One region of the Nocardiopsis tropica genome, then DNA from elsewhere that is predicted to be linked to it. Evidence: riboswitches for the same ligand, from Rfam matches in the RefSeq annotation. Region 1 holds a riboswitch; the other holds the start of a gene.
What was found. Region 1 has a riboswitch for guanidine ahead of ACFQBR_RS26355 (DMT family transporter). Riboswitches for the same ligand answer to the same signal wherever they lie in the genome.
Positions count from the first base shown of each region.

Region 2: it holds a riboswitch for guanidine, as region 1 does, so the genes downstream of both, ACFQBR_RS05560 (DMT family transporter) here and ACFQBR_RS26355 (DMT family transporter) in region 1, are expected to answer to the same signal.

Region 1 covers NZ_JBHSUF010000019.1:127,493-141,830, forward strand. Annotated here, with positions in the region: gene ACFQBR_RS26310 (phosphoenolpyruvate carboxykinase (GTP)) at 386-2,194, shown strand; gene ACFQBR_RS26315 (bestrophin-like domain) at 2,562-3,335, shown strand; gene ACFQBR_RS26320 (hypothetical protein) at 3,534-4,286, opposite strand; gene ACFQBR_RS26325 (sodium/solute symporter) at 4,364-6,016, opposite strand; gene ACFQBR_RS26330 (hypothetical protein) at 6,013-6,405, opposite strand; gene ACFQBR_RS26335 (LytR/AlgR family response regulator transcription factor) at 6,402-7,229, opposite strand; gene ACFQBR_RS26340 (sensor histidine kinase) at 7,226-8,242, opposite strand; gene ACFQBR_RS26345 (solute symporter family protein) at 8,566-10,266, opposite strand; gene ACFQBR_RS26350 (DUF485 domain-containing protein) at 10,263-10,667, opposite strand; guanidine-III (ykkC-III) riboswitch at 11,182-11,245, shown strand; gene ACFQBR_RS26355 (DMT family transporter) at 11,276-11,590, shown strand; gene ACFQBR_RS26360 (hypothetical protein) at 11,768-12,325, opposite strand; gene ACFQBR_RS26365 (Nramp family divalent metal transporter) at 12,325-13,926, opposite strand; gene ACFQBR_RS26370 (acetate--CoA ligase family protein) at 14,174-14,338, opposite strand, start outside.
Region 2 covers NZ_JBHSUF010000003.1:1,276-15,613, reverse strand. Annotated here, with positions in the region: gene ACFQBR_RS05610 (TetR/AcrR family transcriptional regulator) at 45-641, shown strand; gene ACFQBR_RS05605 (NADPH-dependent F420 reductase) at 545-1,510, shown strand; gene ACFQBR_RS05600 (nitroreductase) at 1,586-2,284, shown strand; gene ACFQBR_RS05595 (VOC family protein) at 2,486-2,866, shown strand; gene ACFQBR_RS05590 (TetR/AcrR family transcriptional regulator C-terminal domain-containing protein) at 3,519-4,127, opposite strand; gene ACFQBR_RS05585 (zinc-binding dehydrogenase) at 4,226-5,185, shown strand; gene ACFQBR_RS05580 (FAD-dependent monooxygenase) at 5,253-6,452, shown strand; gene ACFQBR_RS05575 (MFS transporter) at 6,759-8,165, shown strand; gene ACFQBR_RS05570 (hypothetical protein) at 8,886-9,365, shown strand; gene ACFQBR_RS05565 (hypothetical protein) at 9,517-9,732, opposite strand; guanidine-III (ykkC-III) riboswitch at 10,023-10,089, shown strand; gene ACFQBR_RS05560 (DMT family transporter) at 10,102-10,416, shown strand; gene ACFQBR_RS05555 (DMT family transporter) at 10,418-10,756, shown strand; gene ACFQBR_RS05550 (TetR/AcrR family transcriptional regulator) at 10,930-11,529, opposite strand; gene ACFQBR_RS05545 (NAD(P)-dependent alcohol dehydrogenase) at 11,693-12,664, shown strand; gene ACFQBR_RS05540 (hypothetical protein) at 12,778-13,836, opposite strand; gene ACFQBR_RS05535 (ABC transporter ATP-binding protein) at 14,033-14,338, shown strand, end outside.

The DNA of each region.
Region 1 (14,338 bases):
TCCTGGGCGGACCGGCCCCGCGCGGCGGTCCGTGCGCGCCCACATGGGCGGATCCGCGATGGGTCCCGAGGCGCCCGCGCCACAGGTCTAGTGGCGGCCCCGGTACCCGGAGACCGGTATGTGACGAAGAGCACGGTGTGTCGGGAGCGAGGGGGCGGTCTCCGTCCCGACAGGGGAAACCGGCTCCCAGCTGTGTCGGAACGGCGAGCGAACGCGACGTTTCCTGCGCCTTGGTGGACCACCCGAATCCCTTGCTGTGCAGTGGAAACCGACTCTCCGGCATCACCGCTATAGACCATTGGCCTATACCAATTGGTCACTGCGGGGGGTCGTCGTTCATGATGCGAGAGATCTCGACTTTCGTAGAGGAGCCGCTGTGACTGCCGTGGGTATCGACGTGGGCGCCGCCCCGACCAAGCACGAGGAACTCGTCACCTGGGTCCGTGAGATCGCGGAACTCACCCGGCCGGACGAGGTCGTGTGGTGCGACGGCTCCGACGAGGAGTGGACCCGCCTGACCGACCAGCTGGTCGAGCAGGGCACCTTCACGCGCCTGAACCCCGAGAAACGCCCCAACAGCTTCTACTGCACCTCCGACCCCAGCGACGTCGCACGGGTCGAGGACCGTACCTACATCTGCTCCGAGCGCGAGCAGGACGCGGGCCCGACCAACAACTGGATCGCCCCCGACGAGATGCGCGCCACCTTCGGCGAGGTCTTCGCGGGCGCCATGCGCGGCCGCACCATGTACGTCGTCCCCTTCTGCATGGGCCCGCTGGGCGGCGACATCTCCCAGCTCGGCGTCGAGATCACCGACTCCCCGTACGTCGTCGTCTCCATGCGCATCATGGCCCGCATGGGCTCTGCCGCCCTGCGCCTCATCGAGGAGCGCGGCGAGTTCGTCAAGGCCGTCCACTCCGTCGGCGCCCCGCTGGAGCCCGGCCAGGAGGACGTCGCCTGGCCCTGCAACTCCACCAAGTACATCTCGCACTTCCCCGAGACCCGCGAGATCTGGTCCTACGGCTCCGGCTACGGCGGCAACGCCCTGCTCGGCAAGAAGTGCTACGCGCTGCGCATCGCCTCGGTGATGGCCCGCGACGAGGGCTGGCTCGCCGAGCACATGCTGATCCTCAAGGTCACCTCGCCCGAGGGCGCCTCGCACTACGTCGCCGCCGCCTTCCCGAGCGCCTGCGGCAAGACCAACCTCGCCATGCTCCAGCCGACCATCCCCGGCTGGAAGGTCGAGACCGTCGGCGACGACATCGCCTGGATGCGCTTCGACGCCCGGGGACGGCTGCGCGCCATCAACCCCGAGGCCGGCTTCTTCGGCGTCGCGCCCGGCACCGGCGCGAAGACCAACGCCAACGCCATCGACACGCTGTGGGGCAACAGCATCTTCACGAACGTCGCCCTGACCGACGACGGCGACGTGTGGTGGGAGGGCCTCACCGAGGAGGCGCCCGCCAACCTGACCGACTGGAAGGGCCGCCCCTGGACCCCGGACTCCGCCGAGCCCGCGGCCCACCCGAACTCCCGCTTCACCACCCCGGCGGGCCAGGCCCCGACCATCGCCGACGAGTGGGAGGACCCGGCCGGCGTGCCGATCTCGGCCATCCTCTTCGGAGGCCGCCGCGCCACCGCCGTGCCGCTGGTCAGCGAGTCCTTCGACTGGCAGCACGGCGTGTACCTGGGCGCCAACGTCTCCTCCGAGAAGACCGCGGCGGCCGAGGGCAAGGTCGGCGAGCTGCGCCGCGACCCGTTCGCCATGCTGCCCTTCTGCGGCTACAACATGGGCGACTACTTCGCCCACTGGCTGAAGGTCGGCGCCACGGCCGACCCGGCCGGGCTGCCGAGGATCTTCTACGTGAACTGGTTCCGCAAGGACGCCGACGGCCGCTTCGTGTGGCCCGGCTTCGGCGAGAACAGCCGCGTCGTCAAGTGGATCTTCGAGCGGCTGGAGGGCACGGCCGAGGCCGTGGAGACCCCGATCGGCTACCTGCCGACCGCCGACGGCATCGACACCGAGGGCCTGGACCTGTCCGACCGGGACCTGGAGTTCCTGCTCTCCGTCGACCGCGACGTGTGGAAGCAGGAGGCCGCCCTGGTGCCCGAGTTCTTCAAGACCTTCGGCGACCACCTGCCCGACGAGCTCTGGGACGAGTACCACGCCCTGCTGGCCCGACTGGACCGGTAGGCGTCCGAGCCGCCCCCTTCCGCGCACGGGGCCGGCGGTCGAGGGGGCGCGGGCGCCGCGGCGCCCGCGCCCCCTCGGCATGTCCGGCCGTCCGCCCGCGCTGTTCTGCGGCGTGCTCCGGTACGTCACCGCCCGGAGGCGTCCCGGCGCGGGGGCCGGGCGCGCCAGTGCTCCGCGGTACGCGACCGCCCGGAGGCGTCCCGGCCCAGGAGCCGGGCGGAGCCCGTGCACGGTCCCGGCGGGCCGTGATCCGCGCTGGTCACGGCGTCGGTGGACATACCGGGACGTTCTCTCTTTTCCCTGCAACGGGGAGGGGGCCGGTGCTAACGATGGGGTACCGACCCGCCCTCTCCCCCTTGGGAAACCCATGATGACCCTCGCACTCGTCCTTCTCCTCCTCTTCGCCATGGTGGGCGGCGCCGTGATCGCCGCCCGGAGGTTCCGCGTCAGCGACGAGTCCTCGGGCGGCGCCGTCGGCGTCGTCATCGCCCCCTGCGCACTCGCGCTGTACCTCGTGGCGGCCGCCATGGGGGTGGTGATCGCCTGGGAGGACTACACGGCGGCGGAGGACGGCGTGGCCGCGGAGGCCGGTGCGGCCCAGGCGCTGTACTGGAGCACCACCGCCTTCCCCGAGGACGAGGCGGAGGTGGTGCGCGACCAGTTGCGCCACTACCTGACCACCGTCGTGGAGGAGGACTGGCCCCGGATGGAGCGGGACGGGGAGCTGAGCGCCGAGGGCGACGACGCCCTCGCCGTCCTGGCCGCGTCGGTCCGGGTGCTGTCGGTCTCCGACACGGGGGACGGCCTGGACCGGCTGACCGCCCGGCAGGAGATCACCAACCTCAGCGACGCGCGCATCGAGCGCGGCAACGCGGCGGGGGACGGGGTCCCGTCCATCCTGCTCGTCATCGCGGCGGTCTCCGCCGTGGCCCTCGCGGTCCTGCCGTTCGTCATGATCGAGCGGGGGGCGAAGGTGGCCTACTTCTGGGCGTCGGTGAACCTCGTGTTCGTGTTCGCCACGACCCTGCTGCTCTTCTACCTGGGCACCCCGTTCACCGAGGTCCTGGCCAACGATCCCGAGGGGATCGAGGCGGCGCTGGCCGCCTTCGACCTGGCCGACGACGCGATCGGCGCGCGCTAGCCGTACCGACCGGAGAGGTCCGGGGCCCTGCCGCCCCTCACGGCACACCGGCAACGGTTCCGGGCGGCCCGTCCCATCCCGCTCCGACGCCGCTCCCCGGCCGCCTGTCCTCGGTCGCCCGCCCCGGGGCGGGCCTGTTCGTCGTCATCGCCCCGACCGCGATCCCCGGGGCGGGCCCCGCCCGCCGGGGCGGCCCGCTCAGGCGGACGCGCGCGCGGCGGCGCGGCCCCCGCCCGCGGCGGCGGCGACCGCCACGACGGCCACGATCACCATGGTCCGCAGGGGTGTGAAGGCGCCGCCGGAGTCCTGGGCCGAGACCGCGGAGGTGTCCGCGAGGACCTCCTCGCGGGCGGCCTCGACCGCCTCGGGCCCGTCCTGCGGATCCGCCGGATCCGCGGGGTCGGCCGGATCCGCCGGGTCCGCCGCGGGCGCCCCGGAGGGCTCCGCCGCCGCGGGCTCCTGCTCCCGCGGCCCCGGGGCGGGCTCCCCGGGGGGCGCGGCCCCGCCGGGCGGCTCCTCCTCCGGTTCCTCCGGGGGCGGCGGCTCCTCCGGCCGCTCGGGCTCCTCCGGGACCGGGGGGACCTCGGGTTCGGGCGGGGGAGGGGGAGGGTCGTAGGGCGGGCACGCGGGGGCCTCGCCGTGGTGGACCAACACCCGCACGCCGTTGGCGCACACCAGGACGTACGATCCCGCCCGGACCTCCACCAGGGCGCCGGGGGCGTTGACGCTCACCCCCGACGGGCCGACGTCGACGGAGGCGCCTCCGCCGTGCACGCTCACCCCCGACGGGCCGACGTCGACGGAGGCGCCTCCGCCGTGCACGCCCACCCCCGAGGGGCCCGCGTCCACGGAGGGGTTCTCCTCGCCGGCGAGGGAGGGGGTCGCGCCGCAGGCGAACAGCAGCGCGCTCGCCGCGAGCAGGGAGGGAAGGGCGTGACGGGAGGCAAACACGTTACTCCTCGTGGCGCGATCAGGTCATGGAGTGATCGTACGGGGTCGGCGCCGACCCCGCCCACGAAACCGCGGGTTCAGGGGGAGTGCAGCCGCAGCACCGCGTGCTCGGCCCAGTCGGGGGGACGCGTCAGCCCGGACACGGCCATCATCGTCCCGAACGCCAGCGGTATGGTCCACGCCGCGGGCTGGGCCAGCAGCACCGTCACCCACCCGGCGGGGGTCGTGAACAGGATCGACCAGCCGACCGCGCCCGTCGCGGTCACCGCCCCCACGGCCAGCCCGGACGCCGCCCCGGCCAGTGTGAGCCGCCGCCACCAGATCCCCAGCACCAGCAGCGGGCAGAACGTCGACGCCGCCACCGTGAACGCCCACACCACGAGCACGTTGATGTCGATCATCTGCGCGGGCAGCGCGAGCAGCACCGCCACGCAGGCGCCGACCACCACGGCCAGCCGCAGCCTGGGCACGCTCCCCTGGAACAGGTCGTGCGACAGCCCGCCCGCGAGGGCCAGCAGGAGCCCCGAGGAGGTGGACAGGAACGCGCCGAAGGCCCCCGCCGCGACCAGGGCCGTCAGCACCGTCCCCACCGATCCCGGCACCGCCTGGGCGGGCAGCACCACCGCGACCGTGTCGGTCCCCTGGAGCAGGACCAGCTGCGGGGTGAGCACCCGGCCGAGCAGGCCGTACACCGTCGGGAACAGGTAGAACAGTCCGAGCAGGGCGATCACGCCCACCGCCACGCGCCGCGCCGTGCGCGCCGTGGGGCTGGTGTGGAAGCGCATGATGACGTGCGGCAGGCCCATGCAGCCGAACGTGATCGCCAGCAGCGTCGACCACGTCTCGAAGAGGGGGTAGCCCCCCACGTCCAGGAGCGGGGTGCTCCACCGCTCGCTGCCCAGCTCGGGGAGTCCGTCGGGGTGCGGGATCGTCGCGCCCTCGGGGAAGACGTACTCGGTGCCCTGCCCGACCGTGTGCTCCCCCGCGGAGAGCTCCACCCCGTCGCCCGAGGGGGTCGTCACCGTCACGGGCTCGTCCAGGCTGAAGTCGGTGTCCACGGTGAACTCCACCGGGGTCGCCTCCGGGAAGTGGGTGCCCCACTCGGGGTTGAGCGCCTCCGCCCGGGTCTCCGGGCCGGCGTGCACCACCAGGTAGATCGCGGGGACGGCGATGAACGCGAGTTTGACGACGTAGTGGAAGGCCTGCACGTAGGTGGCCGAGCGCATGCCGCCCGCGGCGATCGAGCCGCTCACCACCACCCCCGCGAGCAGCACGCCCACCCAGTAGGGCGTTCCGCTGACCAGGCTCAGCACCACCCCCGCCCCCTTGAACTGGGGGACCAGGTACAACAGCATGATCACCAGGACGACCAGCCCGCACAGCTTGCGCAGCCGCGGCGCGCCCAACCTGTACTCGGCGAAGTCCGGCACGGTGAACGCCCCCGACCTGCGCATCGGCCCGGCCACGAGCGCCACGACCGCCACGTATCCCGCCGCGAACCCGACCGCGTACCACATGGTGCCCAGGCCGTTCTTGAGCAGCAGGCCGGAGAGCCCCAGCACGGACGCGGCGGACAGGTACTCGCCGGCGATCGCGAGCGCGTTCCAGTTGGGGGAGACGCGGCGGGAGGCCACCAGGAAGTCGGAGGTCGAGCGGGCGGCGCGCACCCCGTAGACGCCGATGACCAGGCTCGTCACCAGGACGAGGCCTATCGCCAGGACGGAGGTCACCGCTCCCGTCCCGGGTCCTCGTCCCGCCTCGGCGCCTCCCGTGCCGCACGCCGCTCGACGCGCTCGGCGGAGCGGACGTGCCACAGTGCCAGGCCGAACAGCAGCGGGTAGATCCCCGCGGCCAGGAGCAGCCACGACAGCGGCACGCCCCCCAGCCGGACGTGGCCGAGCACGGGGAAGGCGGCGAAGGCGCCGCTCACCCCGAACAGCAGGACCGTCAGCAGGGCCACGGTGCGCACGGCGGTCCGCCGCTGGGCGTGGAACAGCTTCCGGGCCGCCTCGGTGTCCACCGGGCCGGGGATCGGCAGGAGGTGCTGGGCGGGCCGGTTGCCCCGGGCGAGCGCGATCCGGGTCTGCGGGCTGGTCAGCTTCTCACGGCGCGGGCTCATGGCTCCTGCCGGTGGGGCTGGTCGTGCTCACCGTCCCTGGACCGCGACACCGCCGCGCCCTGCGCGTTCGCCGAGCGGCCGAGCTGGTCGCGCCGGGCCGCCTCCAGCAGCTGGGCCCGGAGGTGGCGGCCGTGGCGGCGGCTCACGGGGACGTCGCCGGCGGGGGTCCCGGCGACCAGGCCGGACGAGGAGGTCACCCGCAGGTCCCGCACCCACGGGATGGCGACGAGGAACCCCCGGTGGACGCGGACGAACCCCGCCGACTCCCACACCTCCTCCAGGTAGGACAGGGAGAGGCGGATGAGGTGGGTGCCGTCGGAGGTGTGGAGCCGGACGTAGTCGCCCTGGGCCTCCACGAACTGCACGTCGTCGCGTTTGACGAACACCGTGCGCCGCCCCGTGTCGATCTGCACCACGTGGAGGTCCTCCGCGGGGGGCGCGGCCCCGGCGGGCCGGCGCAGCTGGGCTATGCGGCCCACGGCCTCGGCCAGGCGCTCGGGGCGGATCGGTTTGAGCAGGTAGTCCACGGCCCCGATGCCGAACGCCTCCACGGCGTGGGTCTCGGAGGCGGTCACGAACACGATGGAGGGCGGTTCGGACAGCACGCTCAGCACGCGCGCCACGTCCATGCCGTTCAGTCCGGGCATGAGGATGTCCAGGAACGCGGCGTCGATCGTGGTCGTCCCCAGCAGCCGCACGGCGGCGGCCCCGTTGTCGGCCGCGTGGACCTCGGCGACCTCGGGCATGTCGGCCAGCAGCGACGCCATCTCCTGGCGGGTGGACGCCTCGTCCTCGACGACCAGCACCCGCAGCTCGGGCTTCACTGGGCGACCACCCCCCGGGTGAACCTCGGTACGCGCACGGTCACCTTCGTCCCCTCCCCAGGCGCGGTCTCGATCACCAGACCGTACTCGGGTCCGTAGACGGCCCGCAGCCGCTGGTCGACGTTGGCCAGCCCGACGCTGCGCGACTCGGGCCCGGTCCCCGCCAGCAGGGAGCGGGCCAGGTCCGGGTGCATGCCCACCCCGTCGTCCTCGATCTCGATCACGCACAGCGGTCCCTCGCCGAACCCGGAGACGCTGATGTGCCCCGTGCCCTCCTTGCGTTCCAGCCCGTGCCGGATCGCGTTCTCCACGATCGGCTGCACCACCAGGAAGGGGATCGCCACGGGCAGCACCTCGGGCGCCATGCGCACGGTGATGTCCAGGCGGTCGTGGAAGCGGGCCCGCTGGAGTTCGAGGTAGGTCTGGGTGGCCTCCAGCTCGTCGGAGACGGTCGCGTAGTCGCCCTTCTCGGAGAAGCCGTAGCGCAGGTAGTCGGCGAAGTCCGACAGCAGGTGGCGCGCCCGGTCGGGGTCGGTGCGCACCAGCGCGGCGATCACCGCGAGGGCGTTGTGCACGAAGTGGGGGGAGATCTGGGCGCGGAGCGTGCGCAGGTCGGCGGCGGCGATCCGGTCGCGGGTGCGGCGCAGCGCCGCGTGGTCGAGGGCGTCGGACACCAGCGCCGCGGCGGCCTCGACGTCGGCCTCCGCGGGGCGGCCGGACACGACCAGGGCCCCCGCCAGCTCGTCGGCCACGGTCAGGGGAACCGCGCACACGGAGGCCCCCTCCGGGAGGCGCCTGCGGGCGTTGCCGCCGTACTCGAAGACCTGGGCGAGCAGCCCCGCCACGTCACCGGCGTCGAACCGGGCGCCGTGGGAGGCGACCGGCCCGTCGAGGTCGGCGAGGACGACGCCGTCGGCGGCGAGGAGGCGGGACAGCCTCCGGGCGGCGGAGAAGACGCCCCTCCCGTGCAGCCCGTCCTGGAGGTCGACGCTGAGGGCGTGGACCTGGCGCATCAGATCGACGCCCGCCCTCTGCTCCGACGGCGCGGGGCGCCGTCGGGAGGGGGATATCCGCGACAGCCACCGGTACGACACGGACTGACCATATCCCAGCAAAATGTGTCAACGCTCACGTGTCGGGGGTCACCTTTCCTGATTCTGCCAGGGCCGACCGGGTACTCGCCCCGCGGGCGCGCCTCGGGCCCGCCACCCGGTGAGGGGTGACGGGCCCGGGACGGGAGGACTCGGGGCGGCGGCCGGACCGGGGACGGGAGGGGCCCCGGCGGGAGTGGGCCGACGGCCGCCCGAGTCCGGTGGCGGGCGGTGTGCCGCTCGGTCTAGTGGTCGGAGGCCTTCTCCGCGCCCGCGCCGGTCAGGGCGCGGACCTGGAGCAGCGCGAACTTGTCGAAGTCGCGCTCCTTGGACATGAGCGTTCCGATGACGGCGCAGAGCAGGCTGATCGGCACCGACACCAGCGCCGGGTTGGGCAGGGGGAACCAGGCGAAGTCGACGTTGGGCATGAGGGCGGTCTCGGAGCCGGAGACGACCGGCGAGAAGAACACCAGGCCCACGGCACTGATCAGGCCGCCGTAGATGCCGGCGAGCGCTCCGGCGGTGTTGAAGCGCTTCCAGAACAGGCTGAGGAGCAGGGTGGGCAGGTTGGCCGAGGCGGCCATCGCGAAGGCCAGCGAGACCAGGAAGGCCACGTTGAGGTTCTGCGCGAAGATCGCCAGGACGATCGCGACCAGGCCGACGCCCAGGGCGGAGATCCGGGCGACCCGGACCTCCTCCGTGCCCGTGGCCTTCCCCTTGCGCAGGACCGAGTTGTAGAAGTCGTGCGCGAGGGAGGAGGACGAGGCGATGACGAGGCCGGCGACCGTGGACAGGATCGCGGCGAAGGCGGCGGAGGCGATGATCGCGAGCAGGACCGCTCCGGCCATGCTGCCACCGATGTTCTCCCCGACCGCCTGCGCCAGCTGGGGCGCCGCCGTGTTGCCCGCCGCGTCCTGCGCGGTGATGGCCTCGTGGCCGACGATCGCGGCCGCGCCGAAGCCCAGGACCAGCGTCATCAGGTAGAAGGCGCCGATGAGGCCGATGCCCCAGTTGACCGACTTGCGGGCGCTCTGGGAGTCGGGGACGGTGTAGAAGCGGATGAGGATGTGCGGCAGGCCCGCGGTGCCCAGGACCAGGGCGAGGCCGAGGCTGATGAGGTCCAGCTTGTTCCAGAGGGTCTGGAGCGGGTCGCCGGCCACCTCGACGCCGTAGCGGAGCCCGGGCTCCAGGAACCCGGCGGCGTTGCCCGCGTCGGCCGCCTGGCTGGCGTTGGCGGCGTCGGTCATCAGAGCGCCCAGGTTGAACCCGTACAGGGACAGGGTCAGCACGGTGAGCAGGGCGGCGCCGGCCATGAGGATGACGGCCTTGATGATCTGGACCCAGGTGGTGCCCTTCATCCCGCCGAAGGTGACGTAGATGGTCATCAGGAGGCCGATGACCACGATGCCGACGATCTTGGCGGTGGGCGCGTCCATGCCGAGGAAGGTCTGGCCCTCCTGGATGCCCAGGAGCAGGGCGATGAGCGCTCCGGCCCCGACCATCTGCGCCAGCAGGTAGAAGATCGACACCACGACGGTGGAGATCGCCGCGGCGGTCCGGACCGGGCGCTGCTGCATCCGGTAGGACAGCACGTCGCCCATGGTGTAGCGGCCGGAGTTGCGCAGGAGCTCGGCGACGAGGAGCAGCGCCACGAGCCAGGCGACGAGGAAGCCGATGGAGTACAGGAAGCCGTCGTACCCGAACAGGGCGATCATGCCCGCGATCCCGAGGAAGGACGCGGCGGACATGTAGTCGCTGCCGATCGCCAGGCCGTTCTGGAGCGGCGAGAAACCGCGGCCGCCGGAGTGGAAGTCGGTCGCGTCGCGGGTGTTGCGGCTGGCCCAGACGGTGATGCCGAGCGTGGCCGCGATCATGAGGGAGAAGAGGACGATGGTGACGAGGCGGCTGCTCTCGCTGACCGCCACGGCCTCCTGGGCGAGGATCATCGGTTGCCCTCCTTGCCGGTCGTGCCGTTCTGCAGCTCGTTGCGGAGGGCGGTCGCGGGGCCGTCGAGCTTGCGGCGCGCGTAGCCCGTGTACAGGATCGCGATCCCGAAGGTCGAGACGAACTGGAGGATGCCGAACACCAGCGCGACGTTGACGCTGCCGAAGAGGACGGTGCCCATGACGTCCCGCCCGAACGCCGACATCAGCACGTACAGCAGGTACCAGGCCATGAACGCCAGGCTCATCGGGAAGACGAAGCTGAACAGGCTCTTCTTCAGGGCCAGGAACCGGGGGTCGCTGTGCATGGCGATGACGGCGGCCTCCGACAGCGGCTCTTCGGGGGATCCCCCGCCCGGCCCCGGGGGCGGGGTGGGCGGTTCGGGCGGGCGTTGTGTGGCCATGCTGGGTCGTACCTCCGGGGGATGGCGGGAACGGCCGCGCTGCCGGGAGCGCGCTTCCTTCGTGTGATCTGTATTACTCGGCACTGTAAGGAGTGGCACTCTCCACAAGGAGGGGGCGCGCCCGCACGCGCGCCGAACGCGGGGCCGGAGCGTCGAACGGTCGCCCACCGTGCGACGAACGGTCACGGCGCACGACGAACGGCCGCCGGGCGGCGGGACACCGGTCCACCCGGGTCGGCGCGCCGGTCCGGTCCCCCACCCCGCGTGGTCCGGCCCCGCGCGGCGGGCGGTCCGCCCGGAAGGGGCGCCGCGGAGGCGCGGTGAGGGCGCGGCGGGGCCCGGGCCGGTGCGCTGCCGGGCGGGTCGGCCGGAGGCGTCGCCGGCGCGGCGTGAACGGTCGGGACGGCAGCCCGGCCCCACGTGCGGTGGCGCACCTCTCCAGCGGCCCCGGAAGCCCGGCCCGCGCCCGCGGGTTGTAGGTTGCGAGGCATCACCGCCCGCGCGGCCCCGCCGCGCCGGCGCGATCCGTGAGACCCCGGACGAGGTGCGCCGTACCCGGTACGACAAGACGGCGCGTTCCTGCACGCACGTCATGGAGGTACGGGTCGATGGCCTGGGTTGTACTGGTGATCTCCGGTCTTCTGGAAACCGCGTGGGCGGCGGCGCTCCACGCCTCGCAGGGGTTCACGCGCCTGTGGCCGACGGTGGCCTTCGGCGCCGCACTGACGCTGAGCATGGCCGGGCTGGCGTACGCGCTGCGGACCATCCCCCTGGGGACGGGCTACGCCGTCTGGGTGTCGATCGGCGTCGTCGGCACCGCGCTGGTCGGCATGTTCTTCCTGGGCGAGGGCTTCAGCCCGCTCAAGGCGCTCTGCCTGGTCCTCATCGTCGCCGGCGTGGTCGGGCTCAAGGTCCTGCACTGAGCCGGGCCGCCGGTCGGCGGGGAACCGGGACGGCGCGGGCACGGGTCCGTTGCCCCGGTGCCCGGCCCGCGCCGTACGCCCGCCCGGGCACGGGGTCCGGCCGGGCGGTACTCCTGGTGCTCATGGGACGGCCTGTCCGGTGCGGCGCGGGACGCCGCACCGGGCAGGCCGTGTCCGTCAGGACGGGGCGGTCGGGGGACGGCGCCGGGAGGCCCGACGCCTGTTGAGGTGCTCCGCGTGCTCCATGTACCGCTCGACCAGCTCGGCCGCCACCGGGTTGTGCCCGCGGACGCGCAGCAGCCAGTGCGGCGCGATCCTCTCGTGCAGCCACAGGAACCCGATGGTGAAGCCGAAGCTGAGCATCGCCTGGAGGGTCAGGAACGACAGCAGGGGCTCCCGGAGCACGGTGTCGTTCCCGAACACCAGTGCCACGGCGTAGGAGTCGAACAGGCGGGCGAGGGGGAAGCCCACCAGCCAGTACAGCGCGAGGGGGGCCACCGCGCCGACCGAGAACACGCCTCGGGCGAGCAGCACGCAGTACCCGGCCCCGAGCAGCGCGAGGGGGAGGCCGAGCGCCGCCCCCACCGTGGCGTTGAGCAGCGCGGGCAGGCCGGCCAACGCGCCGACGCCCGCGGCGAACAATCCGGCGACGAGGCCGATCGCCGCCCCGGGCACCGCGACCTCGGCGTGGTGGAGGAGGGCGCCGGACGTTCTGGGGGAGACCTGGACGCCCATCAGTCCACCACGACCCCGAAGGCGAACAGCGAGTAGAAGAGCGCGCCGAGGTAGAACAGCGCGGCGAAGGCGATGACGGCGTTGGAGACGATGCCCGGCCGGATCGGCTTGGGCAGGGTGAGGTTGTTGACCAGCAGCAGCACCACGCAGTACGCGCCCATCGCGAACGCCGACAGGAACGCGAGCACGTCCAGGATCGCCGCGGGCCCGTCGGCGGGGCCGAAGAGCAGGACGAGGATGCCGAAGACGATCAGGCCCCACAGGAACATGGCGTACAGCTTCGAGACGCCGATCTTCTTGGCGCCCGGCACGAAGTTGTAGGTCATGTCGGCCTGGCCGCGCGAGAAGGAGTCGAACAGGCCCAGCGTGGCGTTGAGCCCGATGAGGGCGATGAAGCAGAAGAAGACGGTCCCCAGGACCGGGCTCCCCGCGGCGGAGAAGGAGCTGGCCATGGCGTCCAGGGAGGCGTCGCGGTCACCGGCCCGGATGAGGTCGGCCACGTTCGGGTCGAAACGGGCGGAGGCCTGGGCCAGGACGGTGAAGGAGATCGTCACCAGCATGGTGATGCCCCAGAACAGCACCATGGCGTCGAAGGTGACCCAGCGCCGCCAGCCCTTCCACTTCGCCATCTCCGCGGGGTCGGAGGTGTCGAACATGAAGCCGCGCGAGGGCATGGTCTCCTGTTCGCCGGAGTGCCGGAGCCCCCGGATCTGCGGGATGTGCGCGCCCATGCCGGCGCCCTTGTCGCGCAGGTGCAGGGTGTACCACATCTGCTGCATGCCGGAGGGTCCGGCGAAGGCGACGGAGCCGACGATGATCGGGAACCAGGCGGCCGTCATCGCCTCGGGCGGGAAGTAGCCGAACGCGAACATGCCGCTGATGGTGGAGGTGAGGTCGGAGAGGTTGCCGACCATCGCCGCGACCACGGACGTCCCGACGACCAGGAGGCCGATGCAGATGGAGAGCACGCTCTCCAGCAGGTTGTAGATGACCTTCGCCAGCGTGAACACCACGCCGACGAGGAGCATCCCCGCGACCGCGGTCATCTGCCAGGGGATGCCGGTCACCCGCTCGAACGCGGAGGCGCCCGCGGAGAGGTGTCCCGGCCAGATGTAGACCAGGATCGCTGTGAGGAAGAAGAACCACATCAGCGGTTTGAACACGCGTGCCGCGCCGTAGAAGATGCTCTCGCCGGTCGCCATCGCGTAGCGCGACATCTCCAGCATGACCACGGCCTGCAGGGAGACGCCGACCAGGAACAGCCAGCGGATCTCGGGGCCGAACACGAGGACCAGCCTCGGCCACATGTAGGACTCGCCCATGCCGACGCCGAGGGCGACGAGGAACACGGTGGGCCCGAGGATGTGGATCGAGGGGGGAGCCTTCGGGAGGGGGCGGATGGGCATCGGCTCCAGCCGGCCCGCCTTCCACACGCGCTCCTCCTGCGGGGGAGCGCCACCGGCGGTGGTGGCCGTGGAGGACGTGTCGGACTCGACGGTGCTCGGCTGCCGCTGGGCGGGGACGAAGGGGATCTGCGAGTCGGTGGGGGACTTGTCGGCGGAACCCGGCGTACCGCCGGTCTCGGGGCGTGAGGAATCCATGGGTGGAACTCCCTGTGTGGGATGTGCGGATGCGAGCTGCTTGCTTGCATGGCGCCCCCGGGTGGTGCGGTCACCTCTCTGTCGGTGTGCGGGCGGACCGTCGCGGCCGGTGAGTGGCTGCGTCCGCGGCGGAGGGTCCCGACGGCCTTGTGGCGGCGGCTCCGAGGCCGTCGGGATCAGGGGGTGGTGCGGCGGTGCGGTGGTGCCTGGGCCCGGCCGGCGCGGTGGGCGCCGGCCGGGCACTGGGTCAGAGTAGTCCTGCGGCGCGCGCCCAGCGATACTTCGCGCCGAGAATCTGCACGGGTTTCTCGGTCGTGTAGGGGAAGGCCACGATCCCGTGGTCGAACAGGTACTGCGAGGCCTCCTCCACCTCGGTGTCCCCGGAGAGGGAGGCCACCACGGGCTTGTCGAT
Region 2 (14,338 bases), on a different contig from region 1:
TCCGTTTTTTCGAGGAGCCGGAAACACCGAGGTCAGGGGGGCGTATGAGCGCCAAGGGGCAGCAGGGGCGCAAGCCCCGGGCGGACGTCCAGCGCAACCGCGCCGCCCTCCTCGAAGCGGCGCAGCGCCACTTCCTCAGAGCCGGGGTCGGCGCCTCCCTGGAGGCGGTGGCCAAGGAGGCGGGCGTCGGACCGGCCACGCTGTACCGGCACTTCCCCACCCGGGAAGCGCTGCTGGCGGCCGTGCTGCAGACGCGGTCCGAGGAACTCGTGGCCCGCCAGGAGGACATCGCCCTGCTCGGCGACGCCTCCGAGGCGCTGCGGCAGTGGCTGCGGGCTCTGGAGGAGTACTTCAGCGCCTTCAGCGGGCTGCCGGAACCGCTCATGGCCGCGGTCCGGGAGAGGGAACCGGACAACCCGCTCACCCTCCCCTGCGACGAACTCATCGCCACCACCGACGAGTACGTGCGGGCCGCACAGCTCGCGGGGCACGCCCGCCCCTCGGTGAAGGGGTACGACCTCTACCTCGCGGCCGTCTCCGTCGCCTGGATCAAGGGCTCCGGCGCCACCGACGAGGAGTCGCTCGACCGGCTGCGCGCACTCATCGAGAGCGGATACCGGGAACAGGACGGCGAGGAGTAGGCCGCCGGCCTCCCTCCCCGCCGGATCCCGGCGCCGTCGGCCGTCCCGGCAGCCGTGCGCTCCCGCCTGCCCGGCCACCCATCACACCGCGCCGCACCCACCTCGGGACGGCGCGCCTTCGAGAGGGACACACCATGAGAATCGGCATCATCGGCGCGGGGGAGATCGGACGGACGCTGACGCGCGCGTTCAGCGCGGGCGGACACGACGTCCAGGTCGCCAACTCCCGGGGCCCCGAGACGATCGACGCCTCCGCGCTGGAGCACGGGGCCGAGGCGGTGACCGCGGCCGAGGCCGTCCAGGGCAAGGACGTGGTCATCCTGTCCGTCCCCTTCACACGGATCCCGTCGCTGGCGGCCCTCCTGGCCACCGTGCCCGACGAGACCGTGGTCATCGACACCTCCAACTACTTCCCCCACCTCGGCGGCCCCGTCGAGGCGGTGGAGAAGGGCCAGGTGGAGAGCCTGTGGGTCGCCGAGCAGCTGGGACGGCCCGTCGTCAAGGCGTGGAACGCCGTCCTGGCCGGCACCCTGCAGACCAAGGGCGTACCGGCGGGGACCCCGGGCCGCATCGCGCTTCCCGTCGCGGCCGACTCCCCGGAGGCGCGACGCGTGGCCATGCGCCTGGTGGACGAGAGCGGCTTCGACCCCTATGACGCCGGGACGCTCGCCGATTCCTGGCGCCAGCAGCCGATGACGCCCGCCTACTGCACCGAGCTGGTCCTCGAAGACCTGGGACCGGCCCTGGAGGCGGCCGACCGGGAGGAGGCCCCGCTCAACCGCGTCCGCATGATGGAGCGCTTCGCCGCGCTCACCTCCGCGCCCACGCTGGACGAGACGGTCGAGCTCAACCGCTCGCTCCACCGCTGACACACGACCCGACCTGCGCCGACCCGGTGGGCACCGCCGTGCCCACGGGGACAAGCACCGTCAAGAGGAAATGCCGTGCCCACCACCGCCTCACCCTTCACCGACATCGCGCTCGCCCGGCGCTCGCCCCGCCAGTTCCTGCCCGACCCCGTGTCCCCGTCGGACATCCGCGGCGTGCTGGAGGACGCCCAGACGGCCCCCTCCAACAGCAACACCCAGCAGTGGACGGTGCACGTCGTCTCGGGCGCGGCCCGGGACGCCCTCAGCAAGGAACTGCTCCGGGCCGAGGAGGAGGGGCGGTCCTCCCCCGACTTCACCGCCGACTACGGGGAGGGCGTCTACCAGGAGCGGGCGCAGGCCCAGGCCGCGGGCCACTACCGGGCCCGGGGCATCGAACGCGCGGACCGGGAGGGCAGGAGACTCGCGGTCCGGGAGAACCTGGAGTTCTACGGCGCCCCGCACGCCGCCTTCCTCTTCATGCCGGTCATCGGCGACGGGGTGCGCACGGCCGGGGACATCGGCATGTACGCGCAGAACTTCCTGCTCTCGCTGGCGTCCCGCGGGCTCGGGGGCATCCCGCAGACCATCCTCGGGTTCTACGCCGACACCGTCCGCGAGTTCCTGGGCGTCCCCGAGGACCTCAAACTGCTCTTCGGCATCTCCTTCGGCACGGCCGACCGGACCGCGCCGGTGAACGAATTCCGCCGGGGCCGGGTCCCGCTCCACCAGAGCGTCGTCCTGCACGACACCCCCGGGGTCCTCGACGGGCAGTAGCGCCCCGGGGCGGGACCACCGCGCCGGCGTCGGCGGCAGTTCTGAAAAGCGCAGGTGGCGCCGGGTCCCGGACGGCTCCGAAAACATCTGGCCCCCGCCCGTCCCGTTCGGTACAGTCGCCGGGTCGTCACGCCGAGGGGCGCCCACGAAGTTCGCGTGCGGCCTCCCCGGCGGTTCTCCGGATGAGAGTGGGTTGCGTTCATGGCATGTCGTATCAGTGAGCTCGTGCTCGGTTGCCGCGATCCCGAGGTGCTGGCGCGGTTCTGGTGCGAGGTCCTGGACTTCGTGGTGCTCGACCGCGAGGACGACGGCACGTTGGAGATCGGTCCGCGCGAGGGGTTCGGCGGTCCGCAGCCGACGATCATCCTCAGCCGCAGGGACGAGCCGGAGAAGGGGAAGCCCCGGCTGCACATCGACGTCAACGCCACCGACCGCGACCAGGACGCCGAACTCGAACGGCTCCTCGCGCTCGGCGCCCGCCCGGCCGACATCGGCCAGACGGGGGAGGAGCAGTGGCACGTCCTGGCCGACCCCGAGGGCAACGAGTTCTGCCTGCTCAAGGCCCGCCTCAACCCACTCTGACGCCCGTCCCCTCTCGCGATGATCTTGTACTTATAGCGAGGTTGGGCGCCGAGACCGGCTATAAGTACAAGATCGTCCGGGGTCAGAACCCCTCGCGTCACACCGGCAGCCGTTCCGGTCAGCCCGTCGGCGCTGCTCCCCGCGCACGCGGGGATGGCCCCTGGTGTTCGTGCACTACTGAATGAGCGCAAGGCTGCTCCCCGCGCACGCGGGGATGGACCCAGCTGCCAGGACTGCCGCGCCGGGTTCGCGATCTGCTCCCCACGCACAAGCGGGGATGTGCCCGAGGCACCGAAACGGCTCGGCGCATCCTTCCGTAATTCCTGCCCTCTGCGACTCGGGGAGTCGGTGGGGTCGCGTCCCCGGGGGAGGACGTGCCCGCGACCGGTGGTCGCGTCCGCCCGGACAGCCGGTTTCCAGGACTCCCCGACGTAGGCGCCGACGGCAGTCAACGGCCCCCGGCCCTGCCGCGCGCTCAGGAAGTGGTGTGCCGGCTCGGCCGGCCCCTGGGCGAACACTCCGGCGTGCCCGGCGACGCCGCCGAGGACGGCCGCGTTCTCGTCGTGGACCACTCCGTGCAGTCGGCTGTCATCCCGGCGTCGAGCACCTGGTGGAGGTCGCCGGGCTGGACACGAGCGCTCCAAGGGGCGGGTCAGCTGTCGAAGCGGGCTGCGAGACCGTCCAGGACGATACCCAAGTGTCGCTCGAACCGCTGGTCGCCGTGGTCGCGCAGGTGACCGGCCTCTTTGACCAGCGGGACGTCCGGCCCCAGCCACGCGTCGCGCTGGTCGATCGAGTAGCGCGACGGGTCGGTCCCGGCCGACTGCTGCTGTTCCTGTTCCTCGATGACGAAACCGACGACGAAGGCGACGGCCAGGTCGATGGCGTCGTCGGCATCGGCAAGGCCGACTCCTTGCGCGGTCCAGCGCGCGAGCCACGGTTCCTTCATCCGGACCACGTCGGGGTCGGCGATGCGCGTACCGCTGAAGATACGGGCCCCGTCCCGGTGGAGCAGGAACTCCGAGCGCAGGATCCGCGCGTAGGCGGCGAGGTCCTCTCGCCAGCCGTCGGCCGGCGGGAGGGCCGACACCGCGGTGGTGACGCGCCGCATGACGGCGGTGCTCATCTCGTCGAGGAGTTCCTGCTTGTTGCGCATGTGCCAGTACAGGGCAGGCGGGCGCACCTCGAGCCGGGCGGCGAGCGCGCGGACAGTGAGGCCGTCCAAGCCTTTGTCGTCGAGCAGGCTCAGTGCCGCTGTCACGATCTGTTCCCGAGTGATCCCCTTGGCCATGTTGACAGCTTAACAAAGTTCAGGCAGTCTGATCGCACCAAGAACTTAACTTAGTTAAGGAAATTCTGATGCGCGCTGCAATCGTCAACGGCCCCGGGGCAACGCCCGTCTGCGCCGAGTTCCCCGACCCCGAGCCGAAGCCGGGACAGGAGCCGCTCCACCTGGTCGGAGCGGGTCTGCACCATGTCGTGCGCGGGCTGGCGTCCGGTCAGCACTACGGCAGCGGCCACGCCTACCCGCTGGTGCCCGGTGTGGACGCGGTGGCCCGTACCGCCGGCGGGAGCCTGGTCTACACGGGCTTCGCCCGTGCGCCGTGGGGCACGATGGCCGAGCGGCTGGTCACGCCGTTCGAGCTGGAGCTGCCGGCCGGGGCCGACCCCCTCGCCGTGGCTGCCGGGATGAACCCGGGCCTGTCCGGCTGGATGGTTCTGACCGCCAGGCGCAAGGAAGTGGGCCGGCTCGGCACCGTGCTGGTGCTGGGGGCGACCGGCATGTCAGGCGCCCTGGCGGTGCGGGCCGCGCTGGCACTCGGCGCAGACCGGGTGGTGGCCGCCGGTCGGGACCCGGAGGCGCTGGAGCGACTGCGGGAGCTGGGCGCTCTGCCGGTCTCGCTCGACCACGACGGCCCCGACGCCCTCGCCACCGCTCTGGCCACGGCCGTCGACCAGGCCCCGCCCACGCTCGTGCTCGACTTCCTCTGGGGCACGGTCGCCGAAGCAGCCTTCGCCGCCCTGGCCCGGGGCGGCATGAGCGAGGACGCCCCCGAGGTGGCGTACGTGCAGATCGGCTCGCTCGCCGGGGCGCGGGCCGCCGTACCCGCCGCGCTGCTGCGCAGCCGCCGTATCCGGGTCACGGGCAGCGGCATCGGTTCGGTCTCCAAGGCCGAGCTGCTCGCAGAGGCCCCCGCGGTCATGGCGCACTTCGCCAACGGAACCTTCCAGGCCCCCTACACCGCCTACCCGCTCGACCGGGTCGGCGAAGCCTGGGCACACCAGGGGCGGACCCGCGCCGTCGTCGTCCCGGACTGACCGACCCCGGAGCCGCGCATCCGATGGCTCCGGGCAATCCCGAATCGGCAAGGCGAAGGAGAGCACCATGCAGAAGCGAGCACTGGTCGTGGGACTCGGGATCGCGGGCATGTCCGCGGCGATCGGGTTGCGTGCGGCCGGATGGGCCCCGGTGATCGTCGAACGGGCGCCCGAACGACGGAGGGGCGGGTACTTCATCGGACTGCTGCCCGACGGCAGGCAGGCGGCCGTCGACCTGGGCATCAGCGAGGACCTGCACGTCCGCAACCCTCCCGACGCCGGCAAGGCGTGGGAGCTGGACCGTGACGGGAGGTCGTCGCCGGGGCTGGGATTCCTGCACCAGCCCGGCCGGCCCGCCGCGGTGGTACGCGGCGACATCGAGGCCGCGCTCTGGCAGAGCATCGCCGGGGCCGGCGGTGAACCTGTCGAGGTGCGATTCGCCACGGCGCCCGCCGAGATCCACGACGGCGCCGACGACGTCGAGGTGGTGCTCGAGGACATCGGAGCCGGCCACGAGTACCGTGAGCGCTTCGACCTGGTGGTGGGCGCCGACGGGATGCGCTCCAGCGTGCGGCGCATGGTCTTCGGTCCGCACGAGGAGTACATGACGAACTGGGACGCGATGATCTGCGCCTTCCAGCTCGACGAGCAGGTGCCGTCCTATGGTGCGCAGGACAGCGTCATCAGTGCCCGCGCGGGGCGTGCGGCCTGGGTGTTCGGGTTGGCCGACCGGGCCCCCACCGCGCTGCTGACCTACCGCACCGCTGACATCGCCGAGCAGTTCACCGGGGACCGGGTCGAGCGGCTGCGATCGGTCTTCTCCGGAATGGACGACCCGGTCGTGCGGCACGTCCTGGACGGGCTCGAACGGGCTCCGGAGTTCGTCTTCGACTCGGTGCACCAGGTCAGGATGCCCCGATGGAGCGAGGGCCGGACCGTGTTGGTGGGCGACGCGGCCTGGTGCCTGAACCTGTACTCGGGCATGGGCGCGACCAGCGCCCTGCGCGGCGGCGACGCGCTCGGCAGGGCCCTGCGGGAGAACCCGGCCGACCTGCGTGCCGCACTGACCGCCTGGGAGGCGGGGTTGCGTCCCTCGATCCGGAGCCACCAGCGCACCGCACGGATCAAGCAGCAGATGTTCGTCCCCTCCGGCCGGGTCGCCGAGGTGCTTCGCTCGTTCATCCTGCGGCTCGGCGGCGCATGGCGTCGACGAAAGCTCGAGAAGGACCGTGCCGCCGCCCCGGTCGGCAGCGGTGCACCGGTGTAGACCGCGGTCCACGACGGAGACGGCACAGCGGACCGAACCGGCCTGCTCCCGTGCGGGCCGGGCGATCAGATCTGGCGTCAAGGCCTGGTCACCGGATCGAGCAGGGGGTGACCATGACCGTCGTCTTCGTGCACGGGGCCCGGGGCGCACCCGGTGGGTCCCGGGCCGGCCTTCGTGCGGCAGCGCTCCACCGCATGGTCCGAGCCGACGCCCCTTCCCCATCGAAGGAGTTCTGTGGAGAACAGCATGAGCACCCCCGCACCATCACGCAGAGCGCCGCATACGCACTGGAGTCCGCGGTTGGGCGTGCAGATCGTGGCCCTGCTTCTGGCGAACATCGTGGCGGACACGGTCATCGTGGCCCCGCTGCTCGTCCTGCCCCAGATGCTCGACCACTTCGACACCACCCAGGCGGCCTGGATCAGCTCGAGCGCCATGTTGGCCGGAGCGATGTGGGCGCCGTTGTTCGGCAAGAGCGCCGACATCCACGGCAAACGCAAGATGCTCACGGTCGTACTGCTCATCGCCTGCGGGGGTGCGCTGGTCTGCATGGCCGCCCCCAACCTCTGGATCTTCGTCCTGGGCCGGATGATGCAGGGCGCCGCCGTGGCGGCGGTCTTCCTCACCGCCGCCATCGTCCGCGACCTGTGCGCACCGAAGGTCGCGATGCCCGCCGTGGGGGCGGTCACCACAGGGGCCGGATTTCTGGGAATCGGGTTGAGCGTCCTGATCGAGGCCATGGCAGGGCAATTCGGCTTCAAGGCGGTCTTCGCGGCCTCGTCCCTGCTCGCGATCCTCGCAGTCGTCTGCATCCGCGCCGTGGTTCCGGATCACGGGGTCAGGACACCGGGACGCGTCGACGTGGTCGGGGCCCTGCTGCTCGGGGGCGGCCTGACCGCTGTGCTCGGGTACATCAGCCTCGGCTCCGGCATCGGGTGGTTCAGCGCGGGGGCGCTCGCCCTGTTCGGCGTCGGAGCGGCGCTGCTGACCAGGTGGTTCCTGGTGAGCAGCCGGATACCCGAGCCCGTGATCGACATCAGGAACCTGGGGCGGCCGTTGCTGCTCACCCTCCTGGTCGTCGTGCTCGGCAGCGGTGCGGTGCAGAGCATGGACCAGCTCCTGAGTCTCATCGCGCAGGTCTCACCCGACCAGCAGCTCGGCTACGGCCTCGACGCGACAGGGTCGCTGAGTCTGCTGTTCGGTGTCCCGGCCGTCGGGATCATCATCGGTGGCCTGGTCTCGGGCTGGGTGGCCGCACGCTTCGACCCGTCCGTCGCCCTGACCGGAGGCGTTCTGCTAGGAGTCGCGGGTGCCATCGGGATGTTCGCGGGTGCGGCCTCGTTCCCCGCCGCGATCTGCTTCGGCGTGCTGCTCAACGTCAGCATGGGGGCGCTGACGGCCTCCGGGTTCAACATGGCCGGCGAGCTCACGCCACCGGAGCGTCAGGGCGTGATCGCCAGCATGGTCACCGTCACCAGCGCGATCGGCTCGGTCTGCATGAGTTTCGTCGGAGCCGCCGTGCTGTCCTCGACCACCGTCGTCGTCGACGGGACCACGGTGAACTCCGCCACCGGGGTGTTCGGCTACATCGCCATCTCCGCAGGGGTCTTCCTGGCCGCCACGGTGCCCGCCTGCCTGTTGCTGGCACAACGGCGCCGTGCGGCGCGCGCCTCCGGCTCGCCCGTCCCCCGGGGCACTCCCGATGACGGATGACGGCGGGACGCCCCCCGCCGGGCGAGGGTCTCGGGTGCCGGGGCGTGCCGCTATGTTCACGGGGCTCGCCGGGATGTGGTCGAAGCCAGGTTCCCTCGACCACACCGGGGGTCCTGGGCGGTGAGGTCTTCAGCGGCCTCGGGAGTCCCATGGGACCGAAGGGGAGCGTCACCGCGCCTGAGAGGCTCGACCCCGTGGAACCCTGTCGTGCCTCGGTGCGTGAAGAGCTGCGAGAACCGGCGCGGCAGCGGCCCGGATGCCGTCGCCCCGTTTCACGAGGGGCGGAAACAGCGGTGGCTTTGTCCTCCACCGGAGGCGGAAACCCGCTGGCCTGTGCGCATGCGGTTTCTCTCCGGGCCTGCGAAGATCATTTATGTGAGGTCCAATACTCCTTTGCGGGAGGAGGGGGTTTCTCGAAAAACTGCCTACACCCTGGCCTGTGGTTTCTCGAAGTCAGCGCTTCTCTTCGGGTGGCTGCGCCGTGGGTCGGGGTTTCCTGTCCTCTTGACGCGTTTCGCAAGGGGTAGTAATTTTACGAGAAGCTTCGCCCGGTTCGGCGGAAAAGAAAAGCCCTCTCTGTGTCGCTCTTCCGGTGGTGCATTTTGCTTTCGTTCCGGCCGGTGTCGATTTTCGGCCGATGTTCGGAGGTGCGGTGCTCGGGCGGTCGCATGCGCGAACGGGGCCGCGTCCAACTGCGGGTTCCTGGTTCAGGGGGAAGGCATGACCGTCGTCGGCATAGGAGGCAGGGTCCTGGGCGGGGGCGGCCTTCACGCCTGCCTGCTTCTCCTGTTTCCTTGGAGCATATCCTCCGACGTGCACCCCCCGACGGCGTTCGCCGTTTTATCGGCGGCCTATGGGGCGCTGCTCCTGATAACGACTCTCCCGAGTCTTGTCGCGTTCGCTGTCGAGGTCAGGAGGAGAGTGCCCAGGGGTGGCTCGCGGGAATTCGGGGCGACCAAGGCGACCTCCGCCTCCGTGGCCGGTCTCTTCTACTTCGCCCTGCCGTTCTCCCTCGTTTTCACCGAGGGGTTCACCGCCCTCAACACGGCGGTGTCCGTGATGGGATTCGCCGTCGGCTTCCTCCTGCACAGGATGTTCCTGCGGCTCAGCTTCGAGGGATCGTCGCGTGCGGCCTTCTTCCCCCTTCTCGCACTGGGGGCCCCTTTCCCGCTTCTCCTGATGAGGGCATGGCCGTTCTAGTGCTCTGACCGGAACCTCGCTCCCCGCGCATCGGGGAACCGACCGGGCCGCATCTCCGGGGGACGTGCCCGGCCCGGTACGGGGCCCGGCGCACAGGGGTGGGGCCCCGCGCGGGGGTGCGCGGGGCCCCGAGGGGGGCGCGGGGGTCCGGTCAGTGGACGAAGAAGCCGTCGAAACGGCCTCCCTCGCAGATCAGGCCGCTGGGGGAGTCCTCGCTCTCCTTGACGGCGCCTCCGCCCTTCCTGCACATCTCCTCCGTGATGTACTCGGCCCCGGGGGGCGGTGGCGGTGCGGCCGCCGCGGGGGCGGCCGACGCTGTGAGGGCGGCGGCGGCGGTCAGGGCGAGGGCGGCGAAGAGGATGCGCATCGGTTTCCTCTGAGCGTGTCGAGCGGGGTGCCTACGCCACAGGGATCCCCCGCTCTCGGGCCTGAAAACCCTGTGAGCTGCTGAGACGCGAAGACGGGCGCGGCATATCGCCACCAAGGGCCACGAGTCGCCCCCGACCTGGGGGCCAGGTCGGCGGCGGGCGTCGAGCGCCCGACGGGGCGGAGGGCCCCGAACCGGACCCGGTGCACGGGACCTCCCCACCCGTTCCCGGGGGGACGTGTCGTGACGACCCTCACGGCACCGGCCTGGGACGATGTTGTACGTTGGGGTCGAGACCCGCTCCTCGGGTCAGCGGACGAGGGAGCCGTACCCGCGCCACGACAAGACGGCCTCGAAAGGGGCTTGTCCATGGCATGGTTCGTTCTCGTCGTCTCCGGGGTCCTGGAGGCCGTCTGGGCCACCGCCCGGGGCGCGTCGAAGGGTTTCTCCCGATGGCGCCCCACACTCCTGTTCGCCGTCGCCCTGGTCGCGAGCATGGCGGGTCTGGCCTGGGCCATGACCTCGCTGCCGACCGGCACCGCCTACGCCGTCTGGGTGGGCATCGGCGCCACGCTCACCGTCCTGTGGGGGTTCCTCACCGGCAAGGACCGCGCCACCTGGGGCAAGTCCCTGCTCCTGGTGCTGCTCATCGGTTCGATCATCGGTCTCAAGGCGGTGAGCTGACATGCCGTGGATCATCCTGCTCATCAGCGCGGTGTTCGAGGCCGTGTGGGCCACCGCACTGGGAATGTCCAACGGGTTCAGCGAACCCGGCCCGACCGTCGTGTTCCTCGTGGCACTGGCGATCAGCATGGCCGGCCTGGGCTGGGCGGCCAAGCACATCCCCATCGGCACCGCCTACGCGGTCTGGGTCGGCCTCGGCGCCGCGCTGACCGTGTTCTACGCGATGTTCACCGGCGGCGAGAGCGTCTCGGCGCTCAAGATCGTCTTCCTCGCCGGGATCATCGCCGCGGTCGTCGGCCTGAAGCTGGTGCCGGAGAAGTCCGCACCGGCCCCCGAGTAGCCTCCGGGGCCGCGGGACACGTCGGAGGCCCCCGGCGCGACACGACGTCGCGCCGGGGGCCTCGTCGCGTTCGGAAGGCCCGTCGCGGCCCGGCCCCGGTCGCCGCCCCGCGCCGGTCGAGGGGGCCGCGCCCCGCGCCGGCCGGGACCCGGCCCGGCGGCCCCCAGGGCGCCTCAGGCGGCGAAGGAGGCCAGGAGGTGGCTGACCAGCCGCTGCGCGCGGCGGTGGGGTTCGGCGGACGCGGCCAGACCGCCGACCGCCTCGAACAGCATCTCCACGTCGTCGGTGGTGATCCCGGCCCGCACGGCCCCGGCCCCCCGGGCGCGGTCCAGGACCGCCGCCAGCTTCTCCCGGCCCTCGCGGGCGTGCCGTTCGGCGTGGGAGGGGAACCGGGCCGTGAATTCCGGCGAGCACACGCGGCCCTCCACCTGGAGGATGCAGCAGCGCCGCAGCGCGTACTCCATGCCGCCCCAGGGGTCGGCATGGGCCAGGGCCGCGTCGAACACCTTCTCGTACTGCGCGGCCGAGTCCGCGAAGAGTTCCATGACCAGGGCGTCCTTGGTCGGAAAACGCCGGTAGAGCGTGGCCGTGCCCACCCCGGAGCGCCGGGCGACGACCGCCATCGGCAGGTCCAGGCCCCGCTCGCGGAAGCACTCGTGGGCGGCCCGCAGGATGCGCCGGCGGTTGTCCTCGGCATCGCGCCGCATCGGCGCGAGCGCCGGGCGGTCCGGCTCCGTGGCCGGCGCCGGCGCACCGATCCGAGAAATCCCCATGTCCCCGTCTCTCACTTGTGTCCCCGGGGCCATCACGGCGCGGCCCCGGTGCGTTGGTCGGGGAGTCGGCACAGGCCGCGCACCGCCCCCGGCGTTCGTAGCGGGGAACCGCGGTGCGCGGCCGGCCATTCCCGTCAACGAGGAGAGGTTCACCGTGAACACCATGCGCGCTGTCCGCTACGAGCGGTTCGGTCCGCCCGACGTCCTGACGATCGACCGGGTGCCCGTCCCCGACCCGGGGCCGGGGGAGGTGCTCGTGCGGGTCCACGCCGCGAGCGTGGGCGGAGGGGAGACCGAGATCCGCGCGGGCAGCCTCCGCCGGGTCATGGGTTCGCGCATGCCCCGCGGCCTCGGCGTCGACTTCTCGGGGAGGGTGTCGGGCGTGGGACCCGGGGTCGACCCCGCGCGGGTGGGGGAGGAGGTGCTGGGAATCCTGCCGCACATGGGGTTCGGGAGCACGGCCGACTTCGTCGCGGTCCCGCAGGAGAGGGTCGTGGCGGCCCCGGCCGGCCTCGACCCGGCCGGGGCGGCGGCGCTCCCGGCCTCGGGGACCACGGTCCTGACCGCCCTGGTGGCGAAGGCGCGCCTGCGCGAGGGGGAGCGGCTGCTGGTGCGCGGTGCCTCCGGCGGGGTCGGCAGCACGGCGGTGCAGGTCGGCCGGGCCCTGGGGGCGCACGTCACCGGTCTGGCCGGGCGGCGCAACCTCGACTGGGTCCGCGACCTGGGCGCCCACGAGGTGTTCGACCACCGTGAGACCGGGCCCGCGGACCTGGGCCGGTTCGACGTCGTCCTCGACGTGGTGGGCTCCGAGCCGGGCGCCTACCGGAGGCTGCGCGCCCCGGGGGGCCGCTACCTCCCGCTGGCCATCGACCCCCGGCGCCCCCTGAGGTCGACCGCCGACACCCTCTGGTCCGCCGCGGTGGACCGCCGCAGGGTCCTGCCCTTCAGCAACAACCCCTCGCGCGAGGACCTGACCGAACTCGTCCGGTACGTCGAGTCGGGTCGGCTCGTGCCCGTGGTGGACGAGGTGTTCCCGGTGGAGAGGGTGCGCGAGGCCCACCGGAGGGTGGAGAAGGGCGGGCTGCGCGGCAAGGTCGTGGTGGCGATGGGCGAGGACCCCGGCCCGCAGGGCTGACCGGGGGGTCCCGGGCGGGCGGGGCCCGTCCGCCCGGGACCGTCCCGCGCCGCGCCTCCCGGGGCGACGCCCCGCCCCGGACCCGTTCCGGGGCGGGCGGGTCGACGGCGGCGTCAGCTCCCGACCGCACCCGGGGGGCCGGACAACCGCGACCGCCCCACCGCGAGGTAGAAGGGGGAGGGCGCGACCGGGGCCCGTCCGCGCAGGAGGCGGCGCAGGTTGAAGGCGGGCCACTTCGGAGCGGCCCTGACGGCCGTGTACATCAGCACGGCGCCGTCCGCTCCCTCCGAGGCGTGCAGCGCCGGACCGTAGACGCCGCGCGCCATCCACGCGGGAACGCCGGGCCGGTCCGTGTCCAGCACCCGGACCGGCGTCGTCCAGTCGGCACGGACGGGGCTCGGTTCGGGGGCAGTGACGACCCAGAGGCCCTGGTCGGGGAAGCGCGGAGTGTTGTGCAGGTTCGCCCCCCTCGCCAGCACCATGACCCAGCGGTCGCCCACACGGTGGACGGCGTTGTCGAAGAAGCCCTCGTCGGGACCGGCGAAGACCCGCGGGGCGGACCACGCGATCCCGTCGGCGCTCTCGGCGACCCGGAGCTCGTAGTCGGGCAGCTCGCCCGGTCCGATCTCGTTCGGGTCGGCCTGGAACCACATCACGTAGCGGCCCCGGTGGTGGACCACGAGCGGTTCGAGCACGCTCGTCCGCGGCGCGCTGCCGCGCAGGACGGGCTCGTCGCGGCGCTCCCACCGTCCCCCGCGCTGCTCCAGGACCCCGATCGCGTAGCCGCTCCGGGGGCCGTAGTGCCTGGCCGTCGCGCGCCCGGTGTAGTAGATGCGCGCAGGCCGGCCGTCGACGGCGGGCACGTACGAGGGCGTGTGCATCCCCGCGCGGTCCCACCCGTCGCGGGGAGGGTCCGCGACGATCGGCCTCGCCCGGCCGCGCGCGTCGGCGTCGATCAGCCACCGCTCGGAGTCCATGCCCCCGCCGGGGGCCGGACGGGCCAGGTAGATGCGGTTGCGGAACGTCGTGGAGAAGCCGCCCAGGAACATCGTCGCGACACCGTCGACCACGTGGAGGTCCGGGTCGCCGACGCCGAGCAGTCCGCGCGGCATCGGCCCGTCGACCATGTCCCACAGCGCCGTCGCACGACCTGGTCCATCGATGGAGAACACGTCTACCTCCGGGAATCGAACACGCCGAACGGCGCGGACTCCCCTGTGGACCAGGTAGGTCGTTGCCCCGAGGCTAGCAGCGCCGAGCGGCGGGGTACAGGGGGCGGAACGCCTCCCGGAGGGCCGCTGTCGCGGGGGCGGACCGCGGACGGGGGCACCGGCCGGGCGCGTCGGCCCCGCGCCCTAGGCTGGGGCGGTGAGCGAACCGATCATCGTGGCCCGTGGTGTGGACGTGGAACTGGGCGGAGTCCCGGTCCTGAGCGGGGTCGACCTCACGGTCGAGCCCGGGGAGGTGGTGGCGGTGCTCGGCGCCAACGGCGTCGGGAAGACCACCCTGCTGCGCTGCCTCGCCGGGCTGCAGAGCGCCTCCGGCAGCGTGAGCGTGCTGGGCCGGCCGCCCGTGGACGAGCCCGGCTTCTGGCGCGAGGTCGCCCTGGTCGGCGACGAGCCCACCTGGTACCCCGGACTGACCGTGCGGGAGCACCTGGAGCTGATGCGCGGC